DNA from 2 places in the Mycobacterium sp. NGS61 genome. Region 2 is predicted to be linked to the other one. Evidence: predicted binding sites of a transcription regulator. Region 2 holds the regulator's gene; the other holds the start of a gene.

Region 1 (8,321 bases), on a different contig from region 2:
GTCCACCACCTGCTCGGGAATGCCCTCGATATCGGCGGGCTGCCCCGACCAGTGACTGATCTGCTTGCTCCACGCGTCCTGCTGTCCCTGCGAGAAACCCAGCGCGCGCGCCATGTCGCGCACCGCACTGCGCGGCCGGTAGGTGATGACGTTGGCTACCTGGGCGGCATAATCCCGGCCGTACTTGTCGTAGACGTACTGGATGACTTTTTCGCGCTGGTCGGACTCGATGTCGATGTCGATGTCGGGCGGGCCGTCGCGGGCGGGCGAGAGGAAGCGCTCGAACAGCAAATCGTTGGCTATCGGGTCGACAGCGGTCACCCCGAGGGCGTAACAGACCGCGGAATTGGCCGCCGATCCCCTGCCCTGACACAGGATGTCGTTTTCTCGACAGAACCGGGTGATGTCGTCCACCACCAGGAAGTAACCCGGAAAACTCAGTCGGGCAATGATTTTCAGTTCGTGCTCGATCTGGTCGTATGCTCTTTTCGCCCGATCGGCCGGTCCGTAGCGATCGGCCGCACCCGCCATGGTCAGGGCGCGCAGCCAACTGTCCTCGGTGTGCCCTTCGGGTACGTCGAAGGGTGGCAGCTGCGGCGCGATCAATGCCAGCCCGAACGCGCACTGCTCGCCGAGTTCGGCGGCCGCGGTCACCGCGTCAGTGCCCCTAAAGGGCAAGTGCGCGAACAGCCGGGCCATTTCCTCACCGGAGCGCAGGTGTGAGCCGCCCAGTGGTGCCAGCCATCCCTCGGCGTCGTCCAGGGACTGCCGGGCCCGGATCGCACCCATCGCCATGGCCAGCCGGCGCCGGGACGGATCGGCGAAGTGCGCTCCGGTGGTGGCGACGACACCGACCCCGAAGTGCGGCGCCAGCCCGGCCAGCAGCGCATTGCGTTCGTCGTCGAGGGGTTGACCATGATGGGTCAGTTCGATGCTCACCCGATGTGCCCCGAACCGATCCACCAGGTCGGCCAACGCCAGCCGCGCCGCATCGGGTCCGGAGTCGGAGAGTGCTTGTCGCACAGAACCTTTCCGGCATCCGGTGAGAATGTGCCAGTGGCCGCCGGCGGCTTCGGTCAATGCGTCGAGGTCGTAACGCAGCTTGCCCTTCTCCCCGCCGGCCAGGTGTGCGGTGGCCAGTTGCCGCGACAGCCGCCGGTACCCTTCGGGACCTCGGGCCAGCACCAGCAGATGCGGCCCGGGCGGATCCGGTTGCTCGGTGCGCGCCTGGCAGCTCAGCGACAATTCCGCGCCGAACACCGTGCGCATGTCGAGTTCGACGGCCGCTTCAGCGAATCGCACCGCGCCGTACAGGCCGTTGTGGTCGGTCAGCGCCAGCGCCCACAGGTCCAGCCGGGCTGCCTCCTCCACCAACTCCTCCGGCGTGCTGGCCCCGTCGAGGAAGCTGTACGCCGAATGCGCATGCAATTCGGCATATGCGACCGACGACCGGCGCCGGCGCCCGTCCGATTTTGCTGAATACGATCCGCGCTTCTGCGACAACGGAGCATCACCAGCCGGCACAGCCGCGGCCGGCCGGCCCGCATGGCGCGGTTTGCCGTCGAGAACCCGCTCCATCTCCGACCAACTCGGCGGCCCGTTGTGCCATCCCACCGAACCAGTATATCGAACATCTGTTCGAGTGTCACGTCGTCGCCAACAGTTCGAAACCCGCACCGGAACACCTTTGGAACGCCGCCGAAACAATTTGCGAACATGACGCGCTACGGTGATATCGCCCCAGTTAAATACCTCTTTATCTGATAAACGCATTCTTAACCTGGCTGACCTACCGGCGTGCACATCCCCCTCGGATACTGGTACAACTGTTGCAGACATCGGTGGGGGCTTGGCATGACGACGACGACAATGGTGCACGTGGGACCGCTGCGGATCCCAGAACACGACCGGCACACAGATCTGGCGACGGGAGCGGTGGCCGTCATCCGCGGGACCAAGCCCGATCACACCGTCATCGAGAATTTGCTGAGCGAACGCATTCAGCCGGGTTCGGACGTCACCCCGCACCTGCAGCGGGTCGCCCTGCCTCCCCCCGGTGACGACGCCGAGCTGTTCCGGGCCATCGCCCACGCCCTGGAGCGGCCGCTGGAGCCCGGCCGCCCGCCGTGGGAGTGCTGGATCATCGAGCGCCTCGAGGGCAACCAGTGGGCAATCCTGCTGAAGATCCACCACGGCCTTGCGCGCGACCTCCCGCCGGCGCATCTGCTCACCCGGCTCTGCGACGACGGCGATCCCGTTGCCTTCACCGATGCCGTTGCCCGGCCTCCGGTTTCACCACCCGACGGCGACACCTGGTGGCAGTTGCCGTTCGGCGCGGTCAAGATCGCGGCACGGGTTGCCGCCGACGTCGCCGCCGCCGCGAGCACCTGGCCCGCGCCGGCCGGACCGGCGAACACACTGCGGCACTATCGCACGGTGCGCGTCCCCCGCGCCGCCGTCGACAGGTTGGCCCGCAAGTTCGGGGTGAGCACCAACGACGTCGCCGTCGCCGCGATCACCGAAAGCTTCCGCACCGTGCTGGTGAGCCGCGGTGAGCAACCCCGGGCGGACTCGCTGCGGGCCGTCGGCCCGACGCTGACCTACCTCCCCGTCGATCTCGAGGATCCCGTCCGGCAGCTGCAGGCGGTGCACGCCGGGTCGAGGCAGCAGGTCCAACCCCACCCAGCACGTTCACCACGGGCGCTGTACACCAACATCATTCAATCGGTGTCTCGGTTCCGCAAACACGATGCGGTGACGTTGAGCACTGGGGCGCCCGGACCACGGCACCGGTTGCAGTTGCTGGGTCAACCACTGCAGCGCCTGCTGCCGGTCCCACCGACCGGGCCGCAACTCAGCACCGGGGTCGCAGTGCTGAGCTACGCCGACGATCTGATCTTCGGTGTCACCGCCGAATACCAGGCGGCCGCCCAGCTGGAGCAGCTTGCCGCCGGCATCGAACAGGGTACGACGCGTCTGCTGGCGCTCGGCCGGAGCTCGGTGCTGCCGTTCGAACGCCCACGCAAAAGGCCTTCGGTTCCCAGCGCCGCGGTCCGGTGGCGGCCGTCCGCGCCACCGGCGCGAGTGCGCCGCCACTGACCCGACCGGCAACCCCCTCGTGAGAGGGTGGGTACATGCCGGTCACCATCGACCCGCGACGCATCGACGCGGTCCTCTTCGACACGGACCTGCCGCTCGCTGAATCGGTACTGAACGACATGCGTGAGGCGGGCGTTCGCACCGCTACCTACACGCCGAACCCCGTGATCGAGTCGGCCGAGCGACTGGCCGTGCCGCGGGGTAGATGTGCTGTTGTCGCATCCGACGCCTCCCGGGTCAATGTCGCGCGGGACGCGGGGTTCGCGCTCGTGATCGGATTTGGCCGCGACGCGATACCCGGAGCCGACGCCGTTGTCGCCGACCTCGCCGAGATAGCCGTGCGCAAGGGGGACCGGCGCATGTCCGAGTTGGCGGACGCACTGCGGGCCATCGGCGAGATCACCGTCAGCCGACCCGCGGTGTTCTTCGACTTCGACGGCACGCTGTCAGAGATCGTGAACGACCCGGATACGGCCGAGCCGGCCCCCGGTGCATCCGAAGCACTGCAACATCTGGCCGCCCGTTGTCCGGTCGCGGTGCTCAGCGGCCGCGACCTCGCCGATGTCGCCCGGCGCGTGGGCCTGCCCGGCATCTGGTACGCGGGCAGCCACGGATTCGAACTGACGGCGCCCGACGGCACCCACCACCAGAACGAGGAAGCGGCAGCGGCCATCCCGGTGCTCGAGCAAGCCGCCGCCCAGCTGCGGGACAAACTCGGCGACATCCCCGGAGTCACGGTGGAGCACAAGCGCTTCGGGGTCGCCGTGCACTACCGCAACGCCGCGCGCGACCGGATCGGCGACGTGGCGGCCGCGGTCCGCACCGCCGGTCAACGCGACGCGCTGCGCGTGACAACGGGACGTGAAGTCATCGAGTTGCGCCCGGACCTGGACTGGGACAAGGGCCGGACATTGCGGTGGGTGATCGATCATCTGCACGAGGCAGGATCCGGACCGTTGGTGCCGATCTACCTCGGCGACGACATCACCGACGAGGACGCCTTCGACGCGGTGCGCGATGACGGCATCCCGATTGTGGTGCGGCACAACGACGACGGGGATCGCGCCACCGCCGCCCGGTATGCCCTGGACAGTCCCGCACAGGTTGCCGAGTTCACCGACGAACTGGCTCGCCGACTCGGCTGTTGACGGGTCAGTGTCGTAGGAACAGGGAGGGTGGGCATCAGCAAGCTCGGCTTCTGGAGCATTGTCATGCTCGGGATCAACGCGATCATCGGAGCCGGCATCTTCCTGACTCCGGGCGCGGTGATCCGGCTCGCGGGACCGTTGGCGCCGCTGGCCTACCTGCTGGCCGGTCTGTTCGTCGGGGTAATGGCGGTCGTCTTCGCCACGGCTGCCCGTTACGTCAAAACCAACGGCGCGTCCTACGCCTACACCACAGCCGCCTTCGGGCAGCGGATCGGCATCTACGTCGGCGTCACCCATGCCGTGGTGGCATCCATAGCCTGGGGCGTCCTGGCGTCGTTGTTCGTCGCGACACTGCTGAAAGTGGTTTTCCCCCATGAAAATTGGGCTAACGACAGTCAACTGTTCAGCGTCAAGACGTTGACGTTCCTCATTTTCATGCTGGTGTTGCTGCTCATCAACCTGTTCGGCAACCGGGCCATCGAATGGGCCAACGGGATCTCCACGGTCGGCAAGGTGTTTGCGCTGACGATCTTCATCCTCGGCGGGCTCTGGATCGTCGTCGCGGGTGGCGTCAACAACTACGCCACCGCGGGCCAGCCGGAGGTCTTCGCGCCAGCACCCTACGCATTGTTCGGGTTCATCGAGATCGGCCAGAGCACGGTGTCAGGATTGATCCTGGCGGTGATGGCCGCCCTGTATGCATTCACCGGTTTCGAATCGATCGCCAACGCCGCCGAGGAGATGCACGAACCGGACCGCAACCTCCCCCGCGCCATCCCGATTTCGATCCTCACGGTCGGCACCGTCTATGTGCTGGCGGTGACGGTGGCGATGCTGTTGGGATCGGACCGGGTCGTGCATTCCACCGACACGGTGAAACTGGCCGCGGCCATCGGCAACGACGCCTTCCGGACGGTGGTCACCCTCGGCGCCCTGGTGTCGATGTTCGGCATCAATGTCGCCGCCTCGTTCGGCGCGCCGCGGCTGTGGACCGCGCTGTCGGCCACCCGGACGCTGCCGGCGCGCCTGTCGAGAAAGAACCGCTTCGGCGTCCCGATGCTTGCGTTCGGGATCACCGCGGCCCTGGCGCTGGCGTTTCCCCTCGCGCTGCGCTTTGACATCGAGAACCTGACCGGCCTGGCGGTGATCGCCCGCTTCGTCCAGTTCATCGTCGTTCCGATCGCGCTGATCGCGCTGGCGCGAGACACCGTACGACACTCGAAGGTGAAACGAAACCGGTTCACCGACAGGGTGTTACCGGTGGCGGCGGTGGTGATCTCGGTCGCGTTGGCGGTGTCCTTCGACTACCGCACCCTGTTCCTCACCGCGCAGGGCGGCGCCAACTATTTCTCGATCGCGTTGATCGTGCTCACGTTCGTGGTGGTGCCGGCCGCCGCCTATGTCCACTACTACCGCGGCGTCAGGCGTTAGACGCGTATTCGACCTCACCGTCATCGAGCACCAGCCGAGCGGCGGGTCCATCGGTCCAATCCGCCCCGAGAGCCTCGGTGCGGAACAACGCCTTGCCCGGTTCGGTCTTCCAGATCAGGGTGGACAGCGTCTCGCCGGGAAACACCGGCTTGGTGAACCGCGCGGCGATCGAGGTGATGTTGGCGGCGACGCCGCCGCCCAGTTCGGCGACCAGCGCGCGGCCCGACACTCCGTAGGTGCACAGCCCGTGCAGGATCGGCCGGGGGAAGCCGGCCAGGTTGGTGGCGAACCACGGGTCGCTGTGCAGCGGGTTACGGTCCCCGGAGAGCCGGTAGATCAGCGCCTGGTCCTCGCGGGTGGGCAGGTCGACCCGAGCGTCGGGCTCGCGGTCGGGGAACTGCGGGGCGGCCGGTCGTTCCCCTTTCTCGCCGCCGAAGCCGCCTTCGCCGCGGATGACCAGGTTGGTCAGCGTCTCGGCGACCAGCGTCCCGCTGTCGGGATCCTTGCCCACGCCGCGCAACATCAGAACAGCGTTCTTGCCTTCACCTTTGTCCTGAATGTCGACGACCTCGCTGGTCACCGACAGCTTCCCGGCCGGCGGCAGCGGCGCATGCAACCGCACCGACTGGGAACCGTGCAGCAACATCGCCCAGTTGAAGCTGCCGACTTTGCCGGCCGCCCCGAAGGCCGGGCAGCAGATCACCGCATAGGTCGGCAGCACCTGCTGCGGAATGTCGTGGCTGTTCTCGGTCGTGAAGGGCAGTTCGTCGATTCCGGCGCCGACACCGAGTGCGTAGAGCAGCGTGTCCCGGTCGGTCCACTCGAACAATTGGGGCTCGGTCGTCGCTCCGACCGCGCTGGGGTCGATCGCCATGCAGACTCCTGTCCATCCCGAAATCACTAAATCACGTCATTTCTGTGACCTAAGCCTTGCAAACCCTTCCCACCGACGGTGTCGGCAGGGCAGGCTATCGCCATGGCGAAGCGCACCCTGATCGGGCAGGCCCCCAAAGTCGTAGCCGTGCTCGTGGCGGCGGTACTCCTCGGAGCATGCGGTGGCGGCGGCCCGCAGGCCCGCAACATCACCGTGACTTTCATTCGCAACGCCCAGTCGCAGGCCAACGCCGACGGGATCATCGACACCACAGAGCCCGGTCCCAGTCTCACCGCCGAGGGCAAGGCGCAGGCCCAGCAGCTCGCCCATCAGGTCGGGCGCACCGACTTCGACTGGATCTACACCTCCCCGATGGCCGCGGACCAGCAGACCGCGGCGCCGCTGGCCAGTGAGCTGAACAAGCAGGCCGAGATCCTGCGCGGCCTGCAGTCCATCAGCGCCGGTTGGTTCAACGGCAAGCCCGAGTCGATGGCCGCGTCCACCTACCTTTTGGCGCCGGTGCGCTGGGTCGAAGGCGACGCGGAGAACAGCATCCCCGGCTCGATCAGCGGCACCAAGTTCAATTCGGAGTTCACCGGCGCGGTGCGCAAGATCTACGACAGCGGTCACAGCAAGCCCGTCGTGTTCTCGCAGGGGACCGCGATCATGGCCTGGACGTTGATGAACGTCAAGAACCCCAAGACCACGTTGTTCAACAACCATCCGCTGCCCAACCTCGGGCGGGTCGTCATCACCGGTAACCCGGTCACCGGCTGGAAGCTGGTGGACTGGGACGGTGTGCGCAGTTTCACCTGACCCGCACGGTTGACGCGGGCGGCCGGTGCCGCCACGATGGGCTGCATGCGGTATGTCGTTACCGGCGGTACCGGGTTTATCGGGCGCCGCGTCGTTTCCCGATTGTTGGACCAGCACCCCGATGCGCAAGTGTGGGTATTGGTGCGGCGTCAGTCGCTCGGCCGCTTCGAGCGGCTCACCCAGGAGTGGGGTGAACGGGTGAAACCGCTGGTGGGCGAGCTGCCTGAACTGAATCTCGCCGATCAGGTCGTCGCCGAACTGGGCCGGGTCGAGCACTTGGTGCACTGCGCGGCCGTCTACGACATCACCGCGGGCGAGGCCGAGCAGCGCGCCGCCAACGTCGAGGGCACCCGCGCCGTGATCGCGCTGGCTCAGCGACTCGACGCCACCCTGCACCACGTGTCGTCGATCGCGGTGGCCGGTGATTTCCGCGGCGAGTACACCGAGGACGACTTCGACGTCGGCCAGCAGCTGCCGACCCCATATCACCAGACCAAGTTCGAGGCTGAGGCGCTGGTACGGGCGACCCCCGGGCTGCGGTACCGGATCTACCGACCGGCGGTGGTGGTCGGCGATTCCCGCACCGGCGAGATGGACAAGGTCGACGGGCCGTACTACTTTTTCGGCGTCCTGGCGAAGCTGGCCGTGCTGCCGTCGTTCACTCCGCTGATGCTGCCCGACACCGGCCGCACCAACATCGTGCCCGTCGATTACGTGGTCGACGCACTCGTCGCGCTCCTGCACGCCGACGGCCGGGATCAGCAGACCTTCCACCTGACCGCACCCACCACCATCGGTCTGCGGGGCATCTATCGCGGGATCGCACGCGCGGCCGGGCTGCCACCGCTGCGTGGATCACTGCCCCGCTCGGTGGGCACCTCGGTACTCCGGGCGACCGGGCGTGCCAGGGTGCTACGCAACATGGCCGCCACCCAGCTGGGGATTCCCGGCGA
Region 2 (8,321 bases):
GCGCCTGATCCTGGTGGGCGCCGGGGGCGTCACCAAGGACGTCAACATCGCGTTGCGGTTCGCGTCGCTGCCGATGGGCGCCGAGGCGCTGGCGCTGCTGCGCCTGCCGCTGGTGCTGCCGGCGGTGCAGTTGCTGGGCCGGTTGGCGGGTCTGGCGCTCGGGTCGACGGCTATCGGCCAGGATCTGCCGAACATGCTGCGGATATTGGACGATCTCCCGGAGCCGACCGCTTCGGCGGCGTTCACCCGCACCCTGCGGGCGGTCGTCGACTGGCGCGGCCAGATCGTCACCATGCTGGACCGATGTTATTTGACCCAGGCGATTCCGGTGCAGATCATCTGGGGCCGCAAGGACTCGGTCATCCCGGTCCAGCACGCGTACATGGCGCACGCCGCAATGCCGGGGTCCCAACTCGAAATCTTCGAGAACGCCGCGCACTTTCCGTTTCACGACGACCCGGCCCGCTTCCTCGACCTCGTCCAGCGCTTCATCGACACCACCGCGCCCCCCGACTACGACCAGGCCGCGCTGCGCGAGTTGCTTCGCACCGGCGGCGGCGAGGGAACCGTGAGCGGTCCGACTGACACCCGGGTGGCCGTGCTCAACGCGATGGGTGCCGACGAGCGCAGCGCCACCTGAGTTCGCGTCCGCGAGCCGGCGCGGCTGTCACAGCTGTCGGCGCAGCGTGGCGGACAGATGGTGTTGCAGGGGTTGCCCGACCGCACCCATCTGCAGCGAGTACGACAGCTCGTCCCCCGCGATCCGCAACGACCGCCCCAGGGCGCTGACCTCTTTGGCCGTCGGCGTCAGTCCGATACTGGTTGTCGCCACATCGATTTCGATGACGTCACCGGTCACCGAGTAGGTGCCGACCGCTATTTCGGTGATGCCGCTGGGATGGGCCAGCACCAGCTCCACGTGACCGGGCTGCGGTACCCGAAGATAGCCCGTCTCGGCATGCAACGGCTTGCCGTCGGCGGGGGCCTTGGTCTTCTGTCCATAGCTCAGGAAGGGCTTGCCGACGTGGGCGAAGACAACCTCTTCGAGGTATTCGAAAGGCTGGATCGTCGGATACTCCCCCGCGCCCCGGCCCACCCAGGTACCTAACAACGGCGCCAGCGCATGCAGATCAGGATGTAGTTCGGCGCCCATCGGGGTGCGGTCAGCCGGACGTCGAAACGTTGCGGTGCGCGCGCAGCGCCTCGATCTCGCGCTCGAAATCGTCGGCCGACGAGAAGGACCGGTAGACGGAGGCGAACCGCAGGTAGGCCACCTCGTCGAGGTCGCGCAGCGGTCCCAGAATGGCCAGGCCGACCTCGTTGCTGGGGACCTCGGGGCCGGCGGCACGCACCGCGTCCTCCACCTGCTGGGCAAGTAAATTCAGCGCATCGTCGTCAACCTGGCGCCCCTGACAGGCCCGGCGGACGCCACTGATCACCTTCTCGCGACTGAAGGGCTCGGTGACGCCGCTGCGCTTGACCACGGCCAACACCGCGGTCTCCACCGTCGTGAACCGGCGTCCGCATTCCGGGCACGAGCGACGACGGCGAATCGCCTGGCCCTCATCGGTTTCTCGCGAGTCGATCACCCGCGAATCGGGATGCCGGCAGAACGGGCAGTGCAAGAGCCGCTCCTTTGCCGTACCGACTGGTATCCGGGTAGAAGAACACCCCGACAGTACCTGCGTGCTCCGTAGCGGGCCAACGCTGACCCGGGCAACCACCGATCGGGCGGGTGCTCGCTCAGCCGATCGGGGCGATCAGGGTCTGACCCGCCGAGACCGCACTGGAATCCAGTGCGTTCAGGTCGCGAATCCGTTCCACGACGTCGCGCACCGGCGCGCCGGGCGCCACCCGGGCAGCGAGGTCTTGCAACGACTCCCCCGGTTCCACCCGCACGACCGCCAGGGCGGCGGGCACCTGCGGCGCCGACTCGGCCGCGCCGTCGTTGACCATGCTGCCGAAGTTCGCCATCAGCCCCAGCCACACGGTGATGACGCCCGCAAGCAGGGCCAGTCCGATCGTGGTGGCCACGCTCACCGGGCGTCTGCGATGTGCGACCGTCGAGCGCGTGACGCCGGTGCCGTAGTAGCGAACGGGCGCCACACCCGGGCGTGCGGGCCCCGGTCTGCTGGATCCACCCTGGCCGGCGCGGTACGAGGGATATTGGCGCACCGGCCGCCCAACAGGCCTGTTCAGGTGGCCCTGCGTGTTCCCGCTGCGGTGCGGACCCGCGTAGATGAGTGTCATGCCGTTCCCTCCGGTCGACTACTTATCGCTCGTGTGTTCGACCATAGTCGCTCACGTGTTCGAAACCCGAACATTTGAGCGACGCGTGTCGCACGAGCAAAACGGTAGACCTCACCACCGACAAGGATTTGTCGGTGCAACCAGCTGGGTGACTATCAGATACCCCGACCACGCGGAAGTTACACACTTGTGATTCACTTTATTTCCGCAGATTTCGGCTGTGGTCTGGGCGATGACACGCCCGGTCGAACACATGTTTGAATTTTGAGCCTGGTGCGGTTACATTCAGATCCATGAGCGACAGCAACGACACCGCGGCCGGTTTCGGCCCGGGTAGTGCGAAAGCGACACAAGGCCGGCCACCTGCGGCCGATGTAACGCTGACCGAGCGGCAGCGCACCATCCTCGAGGTCATCCGTACCTCGGTGACAACGCGGGGCTATCCGCCGAGTATCCGCGAGATCGGCGACGCGGTGGGCCTGACGTCCACCTCGTCGGTCGCCCACCAGTTACGCACCCTGGAGCGCAAAGGCTATCTGCGGCGCGACCCGAATCGCCCGCGCGCCGTCGACGTGCGCGGTGCCGACGATGCGGCAGTGCCCCGTACCGATGTCATCGGCTCGGACGCCCTGCCGGAACCCACTTTCGTCCCGGTCTTGGGGCGCATTGCCGCCGGCGGCCCGATCCTGGCTGAGGAAGCCGTCGAAGACGTGTTCCCGTTGCCCCGCGAGCTGGTGGGCGAAGGGACGCTGTTCCTGCTCAAGGTGGTGGGTGAGTCGATGGTCGAGGCCGCCATCTGCGACGGCGACTGGGTCGTCGTCCGCCAGCAGAATGTCGCTGACAACGGCGACATCGTCGCGGCGATGATCGACGGCGAGGCCACTGTGAAGACGTTCAAGCGAGCGGGCGGTCAAGTGTGGCTGATGCCGCACAACCCCGCGTTCGATCCGATTCCCGGCAACGATGCGATCGTGCTCGGCAAGGTCGTCACCGTGATTCGCAAGGTGTAGCGCGCATCCTCAATCGGCTCTGACGAAACCGTTGGCGCGCGCGGCGTCTTCGTTGGCGAACCAGATCTCGGCCAGGGTGTCGTGGTACAGCGCGCTGGTGGGCGTGTAGTACAGCCCGAACCGGGCACTGGCCTTGATGGGATAGCCGTCCGGCGCCCGGTACGGGTCGTCGTCGAGCGGCAGATGGATGGTCGGGCGCACCGCGGCGCTGCCTGCTGGCGCGGCGGTCGGCGCTTGGACCTGCGGGGCGGCCCCGAACGGCGTGTCAGGTTCCACGGCATACCCGGCCGGGTCCGCTGCGGCATGTCGACCCTTTCGCAGCTCGGGAACCGCGACGGCATCCGGCGGTGAGGCGAGATCGGGTGACTCGTCGTCCGCATTGCGCCCCGGCTCGGTCACCGGGTAAAACGCGTCCGCATAATCCTCGCTGGACGGCCGGGCCGGCTCCGTTTCCGGGTACTCCACGAACTCCGGGGGTTCCGGGCTCTCCTGAACGTCCAGGGGTTCGGGCACTTCCTCGAACTCCGGCACGTCCGGGACCGGCAGGTACGGCGCATTCGTCTGCGGCACCGACACCTCCGGCGCGAAATCGTCCGGCGCGACTGTCTCCGGCACGACCGGCTCCTCCTCGGCGAGTTCACCAAGAGCGCCGCGCGACACGACGGGGATGGGCGTGGTGCCCACCGCGTCGGGGTCTTCCTCCTCGAACTCCGCCGACCCGTCCGGATCGAAATGCTCTTCGGCAACGTGGCCGTATTCGTCGTCGTCAACACCCTGCTCGGAGCCGGCCTGCGGGACGGCCCCCGCTCTGGACCAGCTGACCCGGCCGGCGGTGGGGTCTGCGTCCGCCTCTGCCTCGACATGCTGGTCGACGGGCGGGAAACGCTCGGAACCGTAATCGATTTCCTCATGCGGCCAGCGGTCATCGGCACCGGGGTCGTATTCCACACCGAGGTCCCGGTCGCGGTCGTACACCGGCGCATCCGGTACTGCGGCGCGGCGCCGACGCAAACCCGACACCACCAACACCGTCATCAGCACCAGCAGCAGCAAAGGAATGGCCGCGATCAGCCACCACCAGTGGAAGGTGAACTTCTTGCCCGCGGGCGCCGACGCCGAATTACTTGGGGTGTTCTGCCCCGACACCTGCAGGCCGGACAGCAGCGGCGCGAGGTTGGCCGGGTCGGTAGTGAACGTGTTCTTGGCGCGGTTCCACGAGATCTTGCCGCCGGTGAACTTCTGCGACACCACGTCGCCGTCCACCGTCTGGTCAGCGACCGGGGCGCCGAGCTTGCCGGTGGCCCCCTTGAGCTTGTCCCAGGCGGCTTTCATGGCTCCGCGCACGACGAAAGCGCCGTGTTCGGGCGTCCAGAAGATCACCGGCTTGTCAGCTGCGGAGAACACAGCGACACGGCTGGCGGGCGTGATGCCGCCGTCGGCCTCGTTGGCGACCGGAAAGCCCAGGTCGCTGCTCACCGGACCACCGACTGCTTCGTACTTCTGCAGGATCGGCCCCTCGACCGCGTTGGCGCCGGTGGCCGGGCTGAAGAAGATCTTGCCGCCGTCGAACTCCTGGGCGATGCCGTCCCCGCCGATCGGCGACTGACTACCCTTCTTGGCGCCCAGCGGTCCGGCAGCGCCACCTGCGGCGCGCCACGCCATGTTGATGGCGGCAGTGGGGTCGATCGCCACCTGCAGACCCTTGAGCTGTTCGGCCAGGTTCGCCGGATTGGTGGTGAACTCCTTGGTCTTGCGGTTCCAGGACACCTCACCGCCGGTGAACTTCTGCGAGGTCACCTCGCCCTCGTAGGTCTCATCGCTGATCGGGGCGCCCAGCACGCCGCCGGAGCTGCCCAGCTTGTCCCACGCCGCGTTCAGGGCGCCGCGCACCACGAACGCACCGTGGTCGGGCGTCCAGAAGATCACCGGGTTGTCGCTGGCGGCGAAGGTACTGACCCGGCTGTCCGGTCCGGCGAGGCCGGGCACTTCATTGATGGTGGGAAAACCCAGGTCACTACCCGCGGGACCACCCAGCGATTCGTATTTCTCCAGGATCGGGCCGAACATGAACTTCGCGCCGGAGGCAGGCGTGAAGTACATCTTGCCGCCGTCGAAGTCCAGCCCGAAGCCGTCCCCGATCGGATAGACGTCGCCCTTGCGGGCGCCCAGCGTCGAGGTGTCGCCACCGGCTTTCTCCCACGCGGCCATCATGGCCGCCTCGGCGTCGCCGATCGGGGACGCCGCAGCGGTCGGCGCCAGCAGCGTCACAGCCAGCGCGGTAGCCGCCAAGCCGAGCAGCGCCCGACCGACCAGCTTGCTCAATTGCCCTCTCCGCCCGTCCACCAAGCCTCCCAGCCGATGCCCCTGCCCACCTGGCGAGCCGGCGGATCGCCCGCCGTGGGCCATTCCCCAGCTACGACCTGCATCGTTGCCGGGCTCGCATAACTTTGCTCTAGCGAACGAGAAATGCGAAGTCAAATTGTAGATATTACGGAAACGGTTATCGACCCGACGTCGAAATGATGCCGGGCCGCGCCCGTGTCGCGAGAGATGGGAGAGCGGCACCTGCGTCTCGACCGAGCGCAGCGGATACGCATTTCGCACGGACCGACGCTACGTTAGGGCTCGATCCGGTCAACGTTCCACATCGAAATCGCGGCCTGCGGCCGCCGACCGTCAGACGCCGAGGCTGCGGCCGATGATCTCTTTCATGATCTCGGTCGTGCCACCGTAAATGGTCTGCACGCGAGCATCGAGATACGCGCGGGCAACCGGGTATTCGCGCATGTAACCGTATCCGCCGTGCAGCTGCAGGCACCGGTCGATCAGGTGAACCTGCTTCTCGGTGGAATACCACTTGGCCATCGCGGCCTGCTCGACCGTCAGCTTCTCCTCCAGGTGCAGGGCCAGGAAGTTGTCCACCATCATGCGCACCACGGTGGCCTCGGTGGCCAGTTCGGCCAGCAGGAACCGCGTGTTCTGGAAGCTGCCGATCGGCTTGCCGAATGCTTTGCGCTCCTTGGCGTACTGCACGGTGTCCTCCAGCACCGCCTCCATCGCCGCAGCGGCCATGATGGCGATGTTGATCCGCTCCTGCGGCAGGTTCTGCATCAGATAGATGAAGCCCAGACCCTCTTCGCCCAGCAGATTCTCCACCGGCACCTTGACGTCGGTGAAGGACAGTTCGGCGGTGTCCTGCGCGTCCAGACCGATCTTGTCCAGGTGGCGGCCCCGCTCGAAGCCCTCCATGCCGCGCTCGACGACCAGCAGGCTGAATCCCTGGGCGCCCTTCTCCGGGTCGGTCTGGGCGACCACGATCACCAGGTCGGAGTTGATTCCATTGGTGATGAACGTCTTCGACCCGTTCAGGATGTAGTGGTCACCCTCTTTGACGGCGCGGGTCTTGATGCCCTGCAGGTCGCTGCCGGTGCCCGGCTCGGTCATCGCGATCGCGGTGATCAGCTCGCCGGTGCAGAACTTGGGCAGCCACCGCTGCTTCTGCTCTTCGTTGGTCAGTTTCAGCAGATAGGGCGCCACCACGTCGTTGTGCAGGCCGAATCCGAGACCGCTGTAGCGCCCGGCCACGGTCTCCTCGGTAACGATCGTGTTGTAGCGGTAGTCGGGGTTGCCACCGCCGCCGTACTCCTCCGGCACCGCCATACCCAGGAAGCCCTGCTTGCCGGCCTCCAGCCAGACGCCGCGGTCGACGATCTTGGCCTTCTCCCATTCCTCGTGGTAGGGAGCGACGTGGCGGTCCAGGAAGGCCCGGTAAGACTCCCGGAACAAGTCGTGCTCGGGTTCGAAAAGCGTGCGCTGGTATTTGACGGCGCTACCCATGCGTATGGCCTCCGGATGTCGGAAAGATGTGTGTCTCTTTCCCCAACATATACCAACCGGGTGGTTGGTCGGTGCCGGAGGTCGTCAGCCGCGTGCCGCGAACTCCGCAAGGGCGGCGGCCAGCGCCACCGGGACCCTGGCCTGGATACGGGTGCCGTCGGTCTGGTGCTCGGCCTGCTGCACCCGCCCGTCGGAGTGCACCCGCGCCACCAGATCGCCGCGGCTGTAGGGGATCACCACGTCCACCGCGGTGTCGGTCGGCACCGCGAGTTCGGCCATCCGGCTCCGCAAAGCGTCGATCCCGTCGCCGGTGCGGGCCGAGACGAACATCGCGCCGGGCAGTTCGTGCCGCAACCTGGCCAGCATCAGGTCGCCGGCCGCGTCAATCTTGTTCACTACCAGCAGTTCTGGCGGCGCATCGCCGTGATGATCCGCGACCACGTCCGAGATGACCTGTCGCACCGCACTGATCTGGGCAAACGGATTGACATCGGAGCCGTCGACCACGTGCACCAGCAGGTCGGCGTCGACCACCTCCTCCAAGGTGGAGCGAAACGCCTCGACCAACTGGGTGGGCAGGTGACGGACGAACCCGACCGTGTCGGTGAGCACGAACGGGCGACCGTCGTCCCATTCGGCGCGGCGGGTGGTGGGTTCCAGGGTGGCGAACAGCGCGTCCTGGACCAGGACGCCGGCGCCGGTCAAGGCGTTGAGCACACTGGATTTCCCGGCGTTGGTGTAGCCGACGATGGCGATCGAAGGCATGTCGGCCTGCAACCGACGGCTGCGTTGGGTGTCGCGGACCTGCTTCATCGCCCTGATGTCGCGGCGCAGCTTGGACATGCGCTCACGGATGCGCCGCCGGTCGGTCTCGATCTTGGTCTCGCCGGGGCCACGCAACCCCACGCCGCCGCCACTGCCACCGGCCCGGCCACCGGCCTGCCGTGACATCGACTCACCCCACCCGCGCAGTCGCGGCAGCATGTATTCCATCTGGGCCAGCGCCACCTGCGCCTTGCCCTCCCGGCTGGTCGCGTGCTGGGCGAAGATGTCCAGGATCAGCGCGGTGCGGTCGATGACCTTGACCTTGACGGCCTTCTCCAGCGCGGTTAGCTGGGCGGGCGACAGCTCGCCGTCACAGATCACCGTGTCGGCGCCGGTTGCGACCACCACTTCGCGCAACTCCTGCGCTTTGCCCGACCCGATGTAGGTGGACGGGTCGGG

What was found. Region 2 encodes LexA, which represses DNA repair genes until DNA is damaged. Its sites were predicted from a motif close to CGAACANNTGTTCG; they were not measured.
Region 1: a site for LexA is predicted at 1,628-1,641, ahead of AC5Y3Z_RS04055 (error-prone DNA polymerase). Genes of this name have one in related genera too.

The regions. Positions count from the first base shown of each region.
Region 1 covers NZ_JCALCL010000001.1:845,698-854,018, forward strand. The annotation lists gene AC5Y3Z_RS04055 (error-prone DNA polymerase) at 1-1,614, opposite strand, end outside; gene AC5Y3Z_RS04060 (wax ester/triacylglycerol synthase domain-containing protein) at 1,855-3,099, shown strand; gene otsB (trehalose-phosphatase) at 3,135-4,247, shown strand; gene AC5Y3Z_RS04070 (APC family permease) at 4,275-5,678, shown strand; gene AC5Y3Z_RS04075 (MaoC family dehydratase) at 5,668-6,552, opposite strand; gene AC5Y3Z_RS04080 (histidine phosphatase family protein) at 6,655-7,368, shown strand; gene AC5Y3Z_RS04085 (SDR family oxidoreductase) at 7,414-8,321, shown strand, end outside.
Region 2 covers NZ_JCALCL010000013.1:27,959-36,279, reverse strand. The annotation lists gene AC5Y3Z_RS22045 (alpha/beta fold hydrolase) at 1-640, shown strand, start outside; gene AC5Y3Z_RS22040 (peroxynitrite isomerase) at 668-1,153, opposite strand; gene nrdR (transcriptional regulator NrdR) at 1,164-1,625, opposite strand; gene AC5Y3Z_RS22030 (LysM peptidoglycan-binding domain-containing protein) at 1,744-2,250, opposite strand; gene lexA (transcriptional repressor LexA) at 2,544-3,260, shown strand; gene AC5Y3Z_RS22020 (LGFP repeat-containing protein) at 3,270-5,603, opposite strand; gene AC5Y3Z_RS22015 (acyl-CoA dehydrogenase family protein) at 5,937-7,097, opposite strand; gene hflX (GTPase HflX) at 7,182-8,321, opposite strand, start outside.